Regions from separate parts of the Sphaerotilus montanus genome, predicted to be linked through region 4. Evidence: predicted binding sites of a transcription regulator. Region 4 holds the regulator's gene; each other region holds the start of a gene.
What was found. Region 4 encodes FNR, which switches genes on or off when oxygen is low (the NO sensors DNR and NnrR bind a similar motif). Its sites were predicted from a motif close to TTGATNNNNATCAA; they were not measured.
Positions count from the first base shown of each region.

Region 1: BDD16_RS05545 (hemerythrin domain-containing protein) is a predicted target of FNR. The motif match lies at 2,149-2,162, and genes of this name have one in related genera.
Region 2: BDD16_RS15870 (DUF3149 domain-containing protein) is a predicted target of FNR. The motif match lies at 2,312-2,325, and genes of this name have one in related genera.
Region 3: BDD16_RS19610 (3-hydroxybenzoate 6-monooxygenase) is a predicted target of FNR. The motif match lies at 2,253-2,266, and genes of this name have one in related genera.

Region 1 covers NZ_JACCFH010000001.1:1,263,141-1,267,388, forward strand. The annotation lists gene tkt (transketolase) at 15-2,066, opposite strand; gene BDD16_RS05545 (hemerythrin domain-containing protein) at 2,234-2,830, shown strand; gene BDD16_RS05550 (nucleotidyltransferase family protein) at 2,898-3,611, shown strand; gene glyQ (glycine--tRNA ligase subunit alpha) at 3,675-4,248, shown strand, end outside.
Region 2 covers NZ_JACCFH010000001.1:3,480,649-3,484,896, reverse strand. The annotation lists gene BDD16_RS15880 (mechanosensitive ion channel family protein) at 1-1,298, opposite strand, end outside; gene BDD16_RS15885 (sensor histidine kinase) at 1-13, shown strand, start outside; gene BDD16_RS15875 (RluA family pseudouridine synthase) at 1,414-2,070, shown strand; gene BDD16_RS15870 (DUF3149 domain-containing protein) at 2,088-2,255, opposite strand; gene BDD16_RS15865 (serine O-acetyltransferase) at 2,543-3,067, opposite strand; gene BDD16_RS15860 (glycosyltransferase) at 3,080-4,248, opposite strand, start outside.
Region 3 covers NZ_JACCFH010000001.1:4,304,644-4,308,891, reverse strand. The annotation lists gene BDD16_RS19615 (cupin domain-containing protein) at 1-942, opposite strand, end outside; gene BDD16_RS19610 (3-hydroxybenzoate 6-monooxygenase) at 976-2,187, opposite strand; gene BDD16_RS19605 (MarR family winged helix-turn-helix transcriptional regulator) at 2,294-2,752, shown strand; gene BDD16_RS23360 (methyl-accepting chemotaxis protein) at 2,771-4,248, opposite strand, start outside.
Region 4 covers NZ_JACCFH010000001.1:145,970-150,217, reverse strand. The annotation lists gene ccoG (cytochrome c oxidase accessory protein CcoG) at 1-991, shown strand, start outside; gene BDD16_RS00680 (hypothetical protein) at 1,038-1,277, shown strand; gene BDD16_RS00675 (hypothetical protein) at 1,280-1,621, shown strand; gene fnr (fumarate/nitrate reduction transcriptional regulator Fnr) at 1,653-2,390, opposite strand; gene hemN (oxygen-independent coproporphyrinogen III oxidase) at 2,497-3,960, shown strand; gene BDD16_RS00660 (urease accessory protein UreH domain-containing protein) at 3,989-4,248, shown strand, end outside.

The sequences.
Region 1 (4,248 bases), 1.1 Mb from region 4:
TCGCGTGTCCGGCCTTATTCGCCGAGGACTTTGCGCACGGTGGCCACGACGTTCTCCGTCGTGAAGCCGAAATGCTTGAACAGGACACCGGCCGGGGCCGATTCACCGTAGGTGTCGATGCCGATGACCGCCGCGCAGCCGTACTTCCACCAGAAGTCGGTCACGCCCATCTCGACGGCGATGCGCGGCACCTTGCGCGGCAGCACGTCGGACTTGTACTCGACGCTCTGGCGGTCGAACACGGTCGTGCTCGGCATGCTGACCACGCGGACCGCGATCTTGTCCTTGGCCAGTTCGGCCTGCGCGGCCAGCGCGAGCTGCACCTCGGAGCCGGTGGCGATGATCACGGCGTCCGGCTTCTTGCCCTTCTTGAAGCCGACGTCGCTCGGCTCGGACAGCACGTAGGCGCCCTTGGTGATCTCGTCGGCCGTGGACTTCGGGGCGTAGGGCAGGTTCTGGCGCGACAGCAGCAGCGCGCTCGGGCGGTTGCGGTTGGCCAGCGCCATGGTCCACGCCACGGTGGTCTCGCAGGTGTCGGCCGGACGCCAGACATCCAGGCCCGGGATCAGGCGCAGGCTGGCGGCGTGTTCGATCGACTGGTGGGTCGGGCCGTCTTCGCCCAGGCCGATGGAGTCGTGGGTGAAGACGTGGACCACGCGCAGCTTCATCAGCGCGGCCATGCGGATGGCGTTGCGGCTGTAGTCGCTGAAGGTCAGGAAGGTACCGCCGTAGGGGATGTAGCCGCCGTGCAGCGCGATGCCGTTCATGATCGCGGCCATGCCGAACTCGCGCACGCCGTAGTTGATGTGGCGGCCGAGCTGGCCTTCGGCGTTGCGCACCGGGGCGCCCGCCGCGTCGAAGCGCAGCGCGGGCGTGCTCTTCGTGTTGGTCAGGTTCGAGCCGGTCAGGTCGGCCGAGCCGCCGAGCATCTCGGGCAGCTGTGCGGTGAAGTGCTCCAGCGCGAGCTGGCTGGCCTTGCGGCTGGCGACGGTCTCGGCCTTGTCATGGGCATCGCCGACCGCATCGACGGCGATCTCGGCGAAGGCATCCGGCAGGTCACCGATCATGCGGCGCTCGAACTCGACCGCCTGTGTCGGGCAGGCGCGCACATAGGCCTCGAAGCGCTCGTCCCACTCCGCCTGCGCGGCGGCACCGGCGGCGCGGCAATCCCACGCGGCGGCGACATCGGCGGGAATGGTGAACGGCTCGGCCGACCAGCCCAGCGCTTCGCGGGTCAGCGCGATCTCGGCGGCGCCCAGCGGCTCGCCGTGGGCCTTGGAGGTGTTGGCGCGGTTCGGCGAGCCCTTGCCGATGTGGGTCTTGCAGACGATCAGCGTCGGCTTGTCGGTGCTGAGCTTGGCCTGGGCGATGGCAGCGTCGACGGCGTCGATGTCATGGCCGTCGACCGCGTCGATGACGTTCCAGCCGTAGGCGGCGAAGCGCTGCGGCGTGTTGTCGATGAACCAGGGGGCGACCTGGCCGTCGATCGAGATGCCGTTGTCGTCGTACAGCGCGATCAGCTTGTTGAGCTTCCAGGCGCCGGCCAGCGCGCAGGCCTCGTGGCTGATGCCCTCCATCAGACAGCCGTCGCCCAGGAAGGCGTAGGTGCGGTGGTCGACGATGGTGTGGCCGTCGATGTTGAACTCGGCGGCGAGCAGCTTCTCGGCCAGCGCCATGCCGACCGCGTTGGTGATGCCCTGGCCGAGCGGGCCGGTGGTGGTCTCGATGCCGGGGGTCACGCCGACTTCCGGGTGGCCCGGGGTCTTGCTGTGCATCTGGCGGAAGGCCTTCAGGTCGTCCAGCGACAGCTCGTAGCCCGTCAGGTGCAGCAGCGCGTAGATCAGCATCGAGCCGTGGCCGTTCGACAGCACGAAGCGGTCGCGGTCGGCCCACTGCGGATTGGCCGGGTTGTGCTTGAGGTGGCGCTTCCACAGCGCCACACCGATGTCGGCCATGCCCATCGGGGCGCCGGGGTGACCGGAGTTGGCTTGTTGCACGGCGTCCATGGCCAGTGCGCGGATGGCGTTGGCCATCGAGGAAGAGAGGGAAACAGGTGTGGCGGCCATGGACACAAGCAGAGTAGGTGTGGTCGGGAGGGCGAATCGAGGATTTTAAACGGCAGCGCCATGGGGCCCGCTGAAACATCCCTTGACGGCCGTCAACCCGGCCGGGAGGGAAGCTGCGACGCTGCACGCACCAGCCGCCACAGCCGAGCCCAGGAGACGCCCCCACCATGTCCGCGATGCCCACACCGACCGCCATCCGCATCATCCGCGAGGAGCACCAGGCCCTCAGCGCCATGCTCAGCTCGCTGCACCTGCTGCTGCGCCAGCACCGCCAGGACGGCACGCCCGTGCGCTTCGACGTGCTGCGCGCGATGCTGTTCTACATCGACGAATTCCCCGAGCGGCTGCACCACCGCAAGGAGACCGACCTGCTGTTCCCGCTGATCCGCGCCCGCAGCGACAGCGCTGGCGAGATCCTCGAAAAACTCGACCGCGACCACGGCGTCGGCGAACGGGCGATCCGCGATCTGGAGCACACGCTGCTGTCCTGGGAGATGCTGGGCGACAGCCGCCGCGACGGATTCGAGCAGGCGGTGGAGCGTTACCTGTCGTTCTACCTGAAGCACATGCAGCTCGAAGAGGAGGTCGTGCTGCCGCTGGCGCAGCAGGTGCTGGAACCTGCGGACTGGGCCGTGCTCGACGACGCCTTCAGCGAGAACCGCGACCCGCTGACCGGCCACCCGCCGTCGGCCGAATACGAGCAGCTCTTCAGCCGCATCGTGCGCACCGCGCCGGCCCCCATCGGCCTGGGGGGCGCAGCCTGACAGGCCGCGCAGGCGACCCGCAGGCGCAGGCCCCGGACGCCACAGCGGGCTCTACACTCCGGAGCCCGTGAATACCTCCACCACCCCACCCTCCCTGCCGCCGCGCGCCATCGTGCTCGCCGCGGGCCGTGGCGAGCGCATGCGCCCGCTGACCGACACCACGCCGAAGCCGCTGCTGCCGGTCTTCGGACGCCCGCTGATCGAGTGGCACCTGCTCGCCCTCGCCCGCGGCGGCGTGCGCGAGGTGGTCGTCAACACCGCGTGGCTGGAAGACTGCTTCCCCGCCGTGCTCGGCGACGGAGCGCGCTTCGGTCTCGCCATCCGCTACTCGCACGAAGGCCGCGACTACGGCGGCGCGCTGGAGACGGCCGGCGGCATCGCCACCGTGCAGGACTGGCTCTGCGCCGACGGCCGCGAGGCCTTCTGGGTCGTCTCGGGCGACATCTGGGCGCCGGATTTCCGCTTTGACCAGGCGCGCGTGGACGACTTCCTCGCCAGCGGCCAGGACGCCCGGCTCTGGGTCGTGCCGAACCCGCCCTACCACCCGCGCGGCGACTTCGACCTCGCCGGCGAACGCGTCACCTACGCCAACTTCGCGCTGATGCGACCGACGCTCTGCGCGGGGCTGCCTGCCGGGCGCCGCGCCGCCCTCGGGCCGCTGCTGATCAGTGGGGTCGCGGCCGGCCGGATCGGGCTGGAAGCGGGTGTCGGGCGCTGGGAAAACGTCGGCACGCCGGCGCAACTCGCAGCGCTGCAAGGACAGCCCCACCCTGGCGCCTAGAATTCACGCCAAACAAGTCCAAGCCCCCCACGCCCTCCCTCGTCCTCCAAGCTGCCCACCACCATGCTGACCTTCCAGCAAATCATTCTTCGCCTTCAGGAATACTGGGACGCCCAGGGCTGTGCGCTGCTGCAGCCCTACGACATGGAAGTCGGCGCCGGCACCAGCCACACCGCCACCTTCCTGCGCGCCCTCGGCCCCGAGCCGTGGAAGGCCGCCTACGTCCAGCCCAGCCGCCGCCCCAAGGACGGCCGCTACGGCGAGAACCCGAACCGCCTGCAGCACTACTACCAGTACCAGGTCGTGCTCAAGCCCGCGCCGGCCAACATCCTGGAGCTGTACCTCGGCTCGCTGGAGGCACTCGGCTTCGACCTGAAGAAGAACGACATCCGCTTCGTCGAGGACGACTGGGAGAACCCCACGCTCGGCGCCTGGGGCCTGGGCTGGGAAGTCTGGCTGAACGGCATGGAAGTGACCCAGTTCACCTACTTCCAGCAGGTCGGCGGCATCGACTGCAAGCCCATCACCGGCGAGATCACCTACGGGCTGGAGCGGCTGGCGATGTACCTGCAGGGCGTCGAGAACGTCTACGACCTCGTCTACGCCAAGGGCACGAACGGCGCGGCGGACCTGAAGT
Region 2 (4,248 bases), 3.3 Mb from region 4:
GAAGGCGCCTTGAACGCGTTCACCGGGGGCTGGGCCGGCAGGTGCACGACCCGCTGCGGATACGGGATGCCGATCCCCTCGCGCCGCAGCAGGTCGAGGATGGCCAGATTGACTTCGGAGCGCACATTGCCCTGGCCGTTCTCGGGATCCGAGATCCAGAAATACAGTGACAACTCCAGCGCATCGGCGCCGAAACCCGTCAGCTGCGCCGCCGGACCGGGCTCCTGCAGAACACGTGGCACGGCGGCAATCGCCTCGATCAGCCGCTGCCGCAGCGCCGCGACATCGGTCGCATAGTCCACCCCGACCACCGTGCTGAGGAGCACGTTCCGATCGGCCAGCGACATCGTCTGCACGGCCGTGGTGACGAGGATCTCGTTGGGCACGATGGCCTCGCGCCCGGACGGGGCGCGGATCACCGTGTAGCGCGTGGTGATGTCGGTGATCACGCCCTCGAAATCGGCGACCTTCACCATGTCGCCGATGCGCAGCGCCCGCTCGGCCAGGATCACGAAGCCGCTGACGTAGTTGGCCGCGAGCTTCTGCAGGCCCAGGCCGATGCCCACGCCGAGCGCACCGCCCAGCACCGAGAGCGCCGTCAGATCGATGCCCACGCCCGACAGCGCCATCAGCAGCCCGATGGACAACAGCGCGGCGCGCAGCACATTGGCCGCCACCTTGCGCAGCGACAGCTGGGCCCCGACCGCCCCCGCCAGCAGCCGCGCCTCCAGCGCCGCCGAGATCCACAGCGCCACCACCAGCACGAAGCCCGCCGACAGCGTGCCCTCGATCACGTTGCGCAAGGTGATCGGGTGTGCACCGATCTTCCACTGGATGTCATCCATCTCGTCGAGCACGGCAGGCAGCAGCCCGGTCACCCAGAGCACCATGCCCAGCCAGGCGAACCACGAGATCGTGCGCTCCACCGCGCGCACCAGCGCCGACGCCGGGAACGCCAGCCGCAGCACCCGCACGCTCAGCCGGATCGCCACCAGCGACAGCAGCACCGGAATGGCGAGCCGGAACACGGCCAGCGGCTGCCCGAGATCCAGCAGCACACGGCGCGCCACATACGCCAGCGCCAGCGCCAGCACTGGAAACAGCACTCCATCGACCAGATGGGCACCGAACCAGATCGAGCGGTGGTCCGGCGGATCCTGCAGGCTGCGGCGCAGTCCCCACACCAGCAGCCAGCTCGCCAGCAGCACGCCCGCCAGGACGGCCAGCTCGATCAGTGACGAAGGCCGCGCCAGGGACGCCAGCAAGGTGGACAGATCGACAGCGGGAGGAATCGTCATGGCAGAGGCGAGGTCGGCAGTTCAGAGGGGCCTGATTCTGCCGGCCGGCCGGGTCTGCCCGGGTTTCGGGGTGTATGTGCAGGAACACGGGCACACAAGCCGCGACAATCCGGCCATGACCACGCCTGTCCGCGCCGACCCCTCCGACATCGACCTCCTTCACCTTGACGACGGCCTGGTGGTCGTGCGCAAGCCGGCCGGCCTGCTGTCCGTGCCCGGTCGGGGACCGGAGCGCGCCGATTGCGTGGCGGCACGCGTGCAACGGCGCGTGCCGGACGCGCTGGTCGTGCACCGGCTCGACATGGCCACGTCCGGACTGCTGCTGATGGCCCGCGGTCCGCAGGCACAGCGACTCCTGAGCGTGGCATTCGCCGAGCGGCGTGTGGCCAAGCGCTATGTCGCGGTCGTCGCCGGCATGCCGGACGGCGACTGCGGCGAGATCTCGCTGCCGCTGCGCTGCGACTGGCCGAACCGACCCCGCCAGATGGTCGACCACGCGCTCGGCAAGCCTGCGCTCACCCGCTGGCGGGTCCTGTCACGCCAGCCATCGGACGGCACGGCGCGGCTCGAACTCGAACCCGTCACCGGACGCTCGCACCAGCTGCGGGTCCACCTGCAGTCGATCGGGCATCCGATCGTCGGCGATGAACTGTACGCACCGGCCCACTGGCAACGCGCATCCCCACGGCTGCTGCTGCATGCCTGCCACCTTGCGTTCGTGCACCCTCTCGACGGATCCGCACTGGCCTTCAGCGACCCGGCCGACTTCTGATGCACAAGCGCATGCGTTCAGGCTGCACGGCCCTGGTGTGCCGCACGCTCGGCGGCCTCGCTGTCCTCGCGGATGTGCCGCAGGAAGTAACGCAGGAAAAATACGCCCATGCCAAGCATGAAGGCCAGACCCGCCGCACTCATCAGCCCGTAGTCGGTCGACAGGAAATCTTGTAAGGCGTGCATGGAAGGCTCCTTGTTGAATCAGGCCTCCATCACACTCCCGACCGGGACAGCACCGATTGCGGTGCATCAACCCCCACCCCTTCACCTTCTGGGCCAGATCAAACCGGACAAAAAAATGCCCCCAGGTTGCGGTAACCGGGGGGCAAATGCTCTGATGCGCCGACCACGAAGGCCGTGAAACCATCGATCGACAGGTCCTAGACTACCGCGACACCAGCGGCGGCGCACTAGGGAATGCGTTGATGCAGCCCGGGGAACTCTGGTCCGGGCGTGCAGCCTGAACGGTTTCAGCCATTCGAGGACACCGGGGACGGCGGGCGGTTGCGGGCCGGGATGCCCAGCGCGGTGTGGCCAGGCGGCACATCGTGCAGGACCACGGCATTGGCCCCGACCCGCGCCCCGTCGCCCACCTGCACGCCACCGATGATCTTCGCGCCCGAGCCGACGAAGATGTCGTCGCCCAGCCGGGGAAAGGCACCGCGGTTCTCGCCGATGACGACCCCGCTCTCCAGCCACACGTTGCGCCCGCCGCGCACGCTGGAGTTGATCACCACGCCCACCGGATGGATCAGCACGAACCCGGGCCCGAACTGCGCCTTCACCCCGATCACGCAGCCGTTGAGCCACTTGTTCAGGATGTGCGGCAGCAGCGCCAGCGGTGCCAGCCCGCAGCGGGCCAGCCAGGCCTGCAGCCGGTAGAGCGCATTGGCCAGCGTGCCGTCAGCCAGCAGGACCTTGAGCAGCGAGACGGGCGGGCCGCCATCGCCATAGAGCACCTGCTTGGCACGCAGGTCGGACAGCAGCAGTTTCATCGCCGGTGCGCCTCAGTTGTCCTTGACCTGGGTGCGGAAGTCGACCAGCGCCAGGATGTTGTTGCGCCACTGGCGCTCGCGGGCGATGTAGGCGCGCGCGGCCTGGCCGATCTTCTGCAGCGCGGGCAGGTCACGGCTGCGCTGCAGGACCATGCCGACCGCGCTCTCCAGGTCACCGGCCTTGAACAGCCAGCCCGTCTCGTTTTCCTTGACCACTTCCTTGATCGGGATGAAGTCCGGCGCGATCGGCGCGATGCCGCAGGCCATGAACTCGAACAGCTTGACCGGCGAGGTGTAGTCACCCGCACTCGGCAGCACCGCCATGTCCATCGCCGCCAGCAGGCCCGGCACCTCGTCGTGCGAGACGCGGCCGGTCAGGATCACCTGCTGCTCCAGGCCGTTCTTCGTCACGAACTCCTGCACGGTCGGGAAGGTCGCGCCGTCCCCGACCAGCAACAGCTTCAGGTGCGGGTTGGCCTTCAGGCGGTCGGCGATCTTGTAGACGAACTGGTCGATCGCGTGCCACGGCACGAAGGCGCCCAGGTAGCCGCACACCACTTCGCCGTCCTTCAGCCCCCACTTGACGCGGGTCTGGGCGCGCTGCTCGGGCGTGAAGCTGAACTTGTCGATGTTGGCCGCGTTGTGCGAGACCAGCGACGGCGCGATGTGGCCGTGCGCCTTGGTCACGCGGTCCCGGAAGGCTCCGGAGACGAACACCAGTCCGTTGGCACGCCGGAACACCCAGCGCTCGATCATCGTCGCCAGCTTCAGGAAGAACAGCGGGCGCACGCGGTAGACAGTGGCCGAGTCGTTGACCTCCAGGATCACCGGGATCTTGCGCGCCCGGCCGATCACCACGGCAACGAACATGTACAGGGAGTAGCGCTCGTAGATCAGGTCCACGTCCTTGTGGGCGCTCAGGTACTCGCGGATGCGCCAGCCGGACACCGCGTTGTAGGCCAGCTCGACCAGCTCGAACAGCGGCTCCGGCAGGCTGGTGACCCATTTCATCCACGGACGCGCCTGCTTGGTCGGGCTCAGCGCCTTGGGGCTCGCATACGGGTCGGCACCCGGCAGCGAGATGATGTCGACCGTCACCCCTTCGGCGCGCAACGCGTCGGTGATGCCGCGGATGTGGACGCCTTCGACGGCCTTGCCCTGGGTACGGTGGTGGTACAGCA
Region 3 (4,248 bases), 4.2 Mb from region 4:
GGGCGCGCAGCAGGTGTCGGCTTCGGCGAGCGTGAAGGCGCGCGGCGTGGCGGCCTCGATGGCGATGTCGACGCTGCCTTCGATCAGGTGGAAGACACAGGCCGGCGAGCGGGCCGGGAACCGCAGCGTCTGGCCGGGGCGCAGCATCAGGGCGTAGAAGCCGAGGATGTTCTCGGCGTCCTCGCCGGTTTCGGGATTGACGTAAGTGAGCTGCACCGCGTCGAGACCAGGCTGGTCGCCGGCCAGGGCCTGCAGCGCTGCGCGGGTGTCGACCCACGGATAGCGCAGCATCGGATAACGCTTGCCACTGCGGCCGAAGACCGGCGACGGCACCAGACCGGCGCGCTGGTAGCTGCGGTCACCGCGGCCGGGCTGGACGGTCTGCCGTGCGCCGTTGAGGTGGTAGCTGGCTTCCATGTAATAGACCAGCGGCAGATCCAGCACATCCAGCCACACGACCGGCGTGTCGCCGTCGTGGCCGTGTTCGTGCCACAGGCCGGTGGGGGTGAGGATCAGGTCGCCGCGGGACATGGGGCATCGTTCGCCGTCCACCGTCGTCCAGGCGCCCTCGCCTTCGACCACCATGCGCACCGCGTTGGGCGTGTGGCGGTGCGACGGTGCCCACTCGCCCGGCATCAGCAGCTGCATCCCGAGGTAGATCGCGGCGCTGGCCTGCATCTTCTCCAGCGTGTGGCCGGGGTTGGCCAGCACCAGCACGCGGCGCTCGGCCTTCTCGATCGGCGTCAGCTCGCCGGCCTGCAGCAGCAATGGCTTGATGTCGGCATAGGCCCAGTGGATGGGCTGGGTCTGGCGCGTGGGCACCTGGGGCGGCAGCACGCCGCGTAGGCTGGGCCACAGCGGCACGAGGTTCTTGTCGCGCAAGGCCTGCACGTACTCGGCGGGCAGGTCTTCGAGGCGGCCCAGCGGGGCGTCGTCTTGCATCGGATCTCTCCTGGTGATTCGGGACACTGGCGATCAGCGCCGGGCTGCGTCGAGGCAGTTGCCGACGTTCCAGCCGTACAGCCACTCCATCGCGTCATAGAAGCGCTCGGGCGTGCGGCCGCGCCAGAGGTCGTTGCGCACCAGCCGCTCGACGCCCTTGGCGTGGTAGATGCGGCCCATCTCGCGGCTGGAGAGCACGATGCGCGCGGTGCGGGCGACGCGGGCGCGCTGGTAGAGGTCGAGCGCCTGCGTCCAGTCGTTGCCGCAGCTGCGCAGGGCTTCGCCGAGCGTCACCGCGTCTTCCATCGCCATGCAGGCGCCCTGTGCCATGTACTGCGTGGTCGGGTGGGCCGCGTCGCCGAGCAGCGTGACGCGGCCGTAGGTCCATTGCCCGATCGGCTCGCGGTCGGCGGTGGCCCAGCGTTTCCAGGACTTCGGCAGGTCGATGAGCTGGCGCGCCTTCGGGCAGATGTCCTGGAAGTAGCTCTGCACCTCTTCCTTGCTGCCCTCGCGCACGCCCCATTCCTCCTGCTCCCGGCTGTGGAAGGTGACGACCACGTTGTACTGCTCGCCGCCACGCAGGGGGTAATGGACGAGGTGGCAGTTCGGGCCGACCCAGATGCTGGCCGCGTTCCATTGCAGTTCCTGCGGGAAATCCTGCTTTTCCACGACGGCGCGGTAGACGACATGGCCGGTCACCCGTGCCGGATCGCCCACGTACTGCTGGCGCACCACCGACTTGACGCCGTCCGCTCCGATCAGCGCGACGCCGCGGAAGGTACGCCCGTCCTGCGCCGTCACGGTCACGCCGTCACCGTCCTGTTCGATGCCGACGACGCGGGTGGAGGTGTGGAAGTCCACCAGTCCGGTCTCCTGCGCGCCTTCGAGCAGCGACAGGTGGACGTCGGCCCGGTGGATCACCGCGTAGGGATTGCCGAAGCGCTGCCGGAAGGATTCGCCCGTGGGCATCTTGCCGACCTGGTAGGCGTTGATGGCGTCGTGCATGACCATGTAGTCGGTGTAGACGGCCCGACCGCGGGCCTTCTCGCCGATGCCCAGCGCATCGAAGGCGTGGAAGGCATTCGGCCCGAGCTGGATGCCGGCGCCGATCTCGCCGATCTCGGGCGACTGCTCCAGCACCGTGACGCGGAAGCCCTGCCGCACCAGCGCCAGCGCCGCCGCCAGGCCGCCGATGCCACCGCCGGCGACGAGCACGACGGGAGGGGTCGAATGTTCCGTGTTCATTGCATTGCGCTCCATCAATCAGCATAGAAATAATCAGTATGCTGATGATTAGTGTAATGCTAGCATTGATCCAGATCTATCCCCATCCATTCAGTGAAAACCCGCGATGACCTTGCCGCCGCTCGACCTCGACAGCCTGCCCGGACACGACATCCGCCGTCTGCACCAGATTGCCGTCGCGCTGTTCATGCAGGAAACGGAGTCGTTTGGCATCACGCCGGTGCAATTCGCCGCGCTGCAGGCGGTCCACAACGTCCCGGGCACCGACCAGCGCACGCTCGCCCGCACGATCGGCTTCGACACCTCGACCATCGCGGGGGTGATCGACCGGCTCGAAGCGCGCGGGCTGACGCTGCGCAGCGCCTCGGCGCAGGACCGGCGCGTGCGGCTGCTGACGCTGACCGAAGCAGGTCAGCAGCTCCTGGCGGACGTGACCCCGTCGATGCTGCGGGCGCAGGAGCGCATCCTGGCGCCGCTGCCGGAACAGGAGCGGGGGGAGTTCATGCGGATGCTGGGGATCCTGATCGCCAGCCGGAACGAGTCGGACCGGGACACGGCCACCTGAGGGTGGCGCGCGCCAGCGTCAGAACTTCGCCCAGTCGTCGCTGACCGGCTCGGCCGCGGCCGGTGTGCCCGCAGAGGTCTGGACGGCGGTGTGCGCCGGAGCGGACCTGAAGGTCGGCCGTGGTGCAGGCATGGTGGCCGCGCGGGTCTGGGGCGCGGTCTGGCGCGGTGCGGCCGGCATGGCCGAAGCACGCGTCGACGGCGTCCCTGACAGTCGGAACACCGCCACGGTCTGCACCAGCTGCATCGCCTGGTCCTTGAGCGTCTCGGCCGCGGCCGCACTCTCCTCGACCATGGCGGCGTTCTGCTGGGTGGTCTGGTCGAGCTGGCTGATGGCCTGGCCGACCTGCTGGATGCCCAGGCTCTGTTCCTGCGTCGCGGTGGTGATTTCCGTGACGATGTCGCTGACCCGCCGGATCGAGCCGACGATCTCGCCCATGGTCTTGCCGGCCTGGTCCACCAGATCGGTGCCATGTGACACCTGCTCGACGCTGCGACTGATGAGGGTCTTGATTTCCTTGGCGGCCTCGGCACTGCGCTGCGCCAGGCTGCGGACCTCGGAGGCCACCACGGCAAATCCGCGCCCCTGCTCGCCGGCACGGGCCGCTTCGACCGCCGCGTTCAGGGCCAGGATGTTGGTCTGGAACGCGATGCCGTCGATCACGCCGATGATGTCGCTGATCTTGCGCGAACTGGCGTTGATGTTCTGCATCGTGGTGACCACCTTGCCCACCACCTCGCCACCCTGCACGGCGATGGCTGACGCGCTGCGGGCCAGCTGATCGGCTTGCTGGGCGTTCTCGGTGTTGGTGCGCACGGTGGCCGCCAGCTCGTCCATGGTCGCCGCCGTTTCTTCCAGCGCACTGGCCTGTTCCTCGGTCCGCGACGACAGGTCCTGGCTGGCATTGGCGATCTGCTGGCTGGCGGTGGCCACGCTGTCGGCGTTGTCGCGCACCTTGGTGACCACGCCTTCCAGGCTGGTCTGCATCTGCTGCAAGGCCTGCAGCACCTGGCCGGATTCGTCCTGAGACTGGTGCTCGATCACGCAGGACAGGTCTCCATCGGCCACGCGGTGTGCGGCCTGCAGTGCCTGCTGCAGCGGCCCCGTGATGGAGCGCATCAGCCACAACCCCGCGGTCACGGCCATGGCCAGTCCCAGTGCGGCCGCGATGACCATGGCGTTGCGTGCCATCAGATAGGCCGACTCGCTCGCCTCGGCGGCGGATCTGGCACCGGTCTGGTTCAGCTCGACGAGCTGGTCCAGCACCTTGCTCATGGCTTCGAACGTGCGCTGCGCGTCTCCTTCGAGCAACTCCCTGGCCTGCGCCTGTTCGTTCTTGCGCGACAGCTCCACGATCTGTGCATGGAACTGCAGGTAGTGCTTCCACTGCGCATCGAAGGCGTCATGCAGCTTGTGTTCTTCCGGACTGCTGATCAGCGCGACGTAGGTCTTGTGGTGCGCCTCGAATTCCGCCTGTATCTGGGCCATGGTCTTTT
Region 4 (4,248 bases):
CGAGAAGATCCTCCGCAAGGGCGGCAAGCAGCTTGCCTGGATCCTGTTCGCACTCTGGACGGGCTTCACCTTCGTCGGCTATTTCACCCCGATCCGCTCGCTCGGTGCCTCGGTGCTCTCGCTGGGCCTGGGGCCGTGGGAGTGGTTCTGGGTGCTGTTCTACGCGTTCGCCACCTATGGCAACGCCGGTTTCATGCGCGAGCAGGTGTGCAAGTACATGTGCCCCTACGCGCGCTTCCAGAGCGCGATGTTCGACAAGGACACGCTCATCATCAGCTACGACGCCGAACGCGGTGACCCGCGCGGCGCACGTGGCAAGAAGGTCGATCCCAAGTCCAAGGGCCTGGGCGACTGCGTCGATTGCGGCGTGTGCGTGCAGGTCTGCCCGACGGGCATCGACATCCGCAACGGCCTGCAATACGAGTGCATCGGCTGCTCGGCCTGCATTGACGCCTGTGACGGCATCATGGACAAGATGGGCTACGAGCCCGGCCTGATCCGCTATGCCACGCAGCACAGCCTGCAGCAGCACCTCACGCGTGCCCAGATGTGGCGCCGCGCCTTCCGGCCGCGGGTGCTGATCTACACGGCCATCCTCGTGCTGATCGTCGGGGCCGTGGGCACCAGCCTGTGGCTGCGCTCGCCGTTCCGCGTGGACGTGGTGCGCGACCGGGCAACGCTGGCCCGCATCGTCGATGAAGGGCGCATCGAGAACGTCTATCGTCTGCAGATCATGAACGCGACCGAGCAGACGCAGCGTTTCCGCATCGCTGCCAGCGGCCTGCCGGACCTGAAGGTGGACCAGACCAGCGACATCGAGGTCGGGCCTGCCGAGGCGCAATGGGTGACGGTGTCGGTGCAGGCCGGGTTCGAGGCGGCAACCCAGGCAGGCCCGGGCTCGCACGAGATCCACTTCGATGTCGAGCGGGTGGATGCCAAGGGTGCGCCCGCGGTGGTCCGCGAGAAGTCGACCTTCATCGTGCCTCGCTGAACGGCGTGCACACTGTCTGCGACCGTATTTATCCAGGAGTTCCTGCATGACGACAAGCTACACGACCCCCTCCGGCAAGGACACGATGCCTTGGTGGAAGTACAAGATGGTGTGGCTGGTGATCGGCGGCCCGCTGGTCGTGGTCGTGGCCAGTTTCGTCACGCTCGGTCTGGCGATCCGCTATCCGGATCCGGTGCTGGAGAGCGTGGTGGTCGCCACACCCGACGCCGCGCACCAGCCAGCCATGCAGGCGCGCAACCATGCCGCCACAGGGGGCGTCAAATGACCGTGGCCGATCCGCTTCTCTCGTCCGACGAAGAGGTCGAGCGGTTCGAGGCGGCCGAACCAGCGGACATGGTGCCCCCGATGTCGTCGCCCACCCGGCGGCTGGCGGCCGTGGCGTGGCCGGCGTTCCTGATGGCTGGCGTGCTGGAGATGCTGGTGTTCTCGCTGGTCGATCCCGGCGATCTGCACTGGCTGGGCGGCGCCTCCGTGGAGATCGACCGCAAGGCGGTCTACACCGTGGCCTTCTTCGTGTTCTGGGTGGTGGTCGGCTTGGGCAGTGCGCTGACGCAGCTGATCCTGGTCGAGCCGAACGTCCTCAACAAGCCTTACCGCAACCACCTCTGAGGGGCTGCGGCCGGGTCATCAGGCGAGCGGTTCAGCAGTTGGCTGCGTTGACGACCTGTTGCAGTGCTGCCTGGTCGAGGATGCGGATGTCGCGCTGCTTGACTTCGAGCAGACCGTCGTCCTGGAATTTCGAGAAGGTGCGGCTGACCGTTTCCAGCTTCAGGCCCAGGTAGCTGCCAATCTCCTCGCGTGTCATGCGCAGCACCAGCGCCGACGGGGAAAAGCCGCGTGCCTGCAGGCGCTGCGTCAGGTTGAGCAGGAAGGCGGCCAGACGCTCTTCCGCCCGCATGCTCCCGAGCAGCAGCATCACGCCGTGGTCGCGCACGATCTCGCGGCTCATGATCTTGTGGAACTGGTGCTGCAGCAGCGTGAACTCGCGCGACAGCGTCTCCAGCTGGCCATAGGGAATCATGCAGACCTGCGAGTCCTCCAGCGCGATGGCATCGCAGGAGTGGCGGTCGGTGCTGATGCCGTCCAGGCCGAGCAGCTCGCCGGCCATCTGGAAACCCGTGACCTGCTCGCGGCCATCCGATGCGGAGACGATGGTCTTGAAGAAGCCGGTGCGGACCGCGTACAGCGCCGCGAAGGTCTCGCCGGCGTGGAACAGGCTCTCGCCGCGGCGCACGGCGCGGCGGGTGCCGATCATGTTGTCCAGCGAAGTCAGCTCCTCGTCCGACAGACCCACGGGCAGGCACAGCTCGCGCAGGTTGCAGGCCGAGCAGGCGACCTTGAGGGCGTCCAGGCGTGGGGTGGTAGACGTTTCGTGCATGTTGCAAACCCTGTTGATCAAGCTTGTCTGATTCTTGTGCATCCGCCGTGCAGCACACTTGAGCTGCGTCAAGGCTGGCGGGCGCGGGGACGGCACAGTGCGTGCCATGGAACATACGACACTTTCCCGTGGCCGCACTGACACATCGGCCGAATCTGGTGCGCCGAGTCTGGCAGTGGCTGCGCCGGAACTGACCGATGCGCTGCTGGCGCGGATGGATGTGCCGGGGCCACGCTACACCTCCTACCCGACGGCCGACCGGTTTGTCGAGGCCTTCACCGCTGGCCACAGTGCGCAGGCGCTGGCGCAGCGCGGGGATCTGGGGGGCGTGGGCGGCGCGGGGGTGCCGATGTCGATCTACGTGCACATCCCGTTCTGCGAGTCGGTCTGCTACTACTGCGCCTGCAACAAGATCGTCACGCGCGACCACAGCCGGGTGGCGGCCTACCTGAAGGCGCTGGAGCATGAGCTGGACCTGGTCTGCCAGGCGCTCGGCGAAGCGCCCCAGGTGTCCCAGCTGCACTTTGGCGGCGGCACGCCCACCTATCTGGACGACGACGAGCTCCGCCATGTGGTGGGCATGATCGCCGCCCGGGTGCGCTTGCTGCCCCAGGGCGAGCATTCCATCGAGATCGATCCGCGCACCGTCACCCGTGACCGGCTGGCACTGCTGAAAGAGCTCGGCTTCAACCGGGTCTCCTTCGGCGTGCAGGACTTCGACCCGGCGGTGCAGCAGGCGGTCCACCGGGTGCAGCCGCATGCGCAGGTCGAGGCGCTGATGCGCGACGCGCGGGAACTGGGCTTCGAGTCGATCAACGTCGACCTGATCTACGGCCTGCCGCGCCAGACGCCCGAGAGTTTCGAGCGCACGGTGCGCCAGGTCGCGCTGCTGCGGCCGGACCGCATCGCGATGTACGGCTACGCCCACCTGCCGACGCGCTTCAAGCCGCAGCGGCGCATCGTGCCGGCCGAACTGCCCAGCGGCGCGGACCGGGTCGGCATGCTGGCGCAGGCGCTGGCCGGCTTCGTCAGCCATGGTTACCAGTACATCGGCATGGACCATTTCGCGCTGCCCGAGGACGGACTGGCGCAGGCCAAGCGCCAAGGTCGCCTGCACCGCAATTTCCAGGGCTACAGCACCCAGCCGGACTGCGACCTGATCGGCCTGGGCGTGTCGGCCATCTCCCGCATCGGGGCCACGTATAGCCAGAACGCCAAGACGCTGGACGAGTACTACGACCTGCTCAAGGGCGATGCGCTGCCGGTGGTGCGCGGGCTGGCGCTGACGCGCGATGATCTGGTGCGGCGGGCGGTGATCATGTCCATCATGTGCCACGGGCGGCTGAGCTACGAGTCGGTGGCGCTGGCGCACCTGATCGATGTGCGACAGTACTTCGCGCAGGAACTGGAGGCGCTGCAGGACCTGGCGCACGACGGCCTCGTCACGCTCCACGAGGACGGGCTGGAGGTCACGCCGCTGGGCTGGTACTTCGTGCGCTCGGTGGCGATGGTCTTCGACCGGCACCTGCGGGCCGACCGCAGCCGGGAGCGGTTTTCCAAGGTGATCTGAGGCAGATCGAGGGCGTCGAGGTGATCGGATGACGGGTGCGTTGCTGCTGACAGCAGCCTTGATGGGGCTGGCCGGTACCCCGCATTGCGCGGCGATGTGCGGGGCTGGCTGTGCGGCGATTGCCCGGCGCTGCAAACCCGAGCAGCCGTCTGGCGCCGTGGCCGGCATGCTGGTGGGGCGTCTGGTGGCGTATGCCGTGGCGGGTGCGCTGGCGGCTTCGCTGGTGGGGGGGCTGCGCTGGCTGGCCGCGTCGGCGGGCTGGCTGCGGCCGGTCTGGACCGGGCTGCA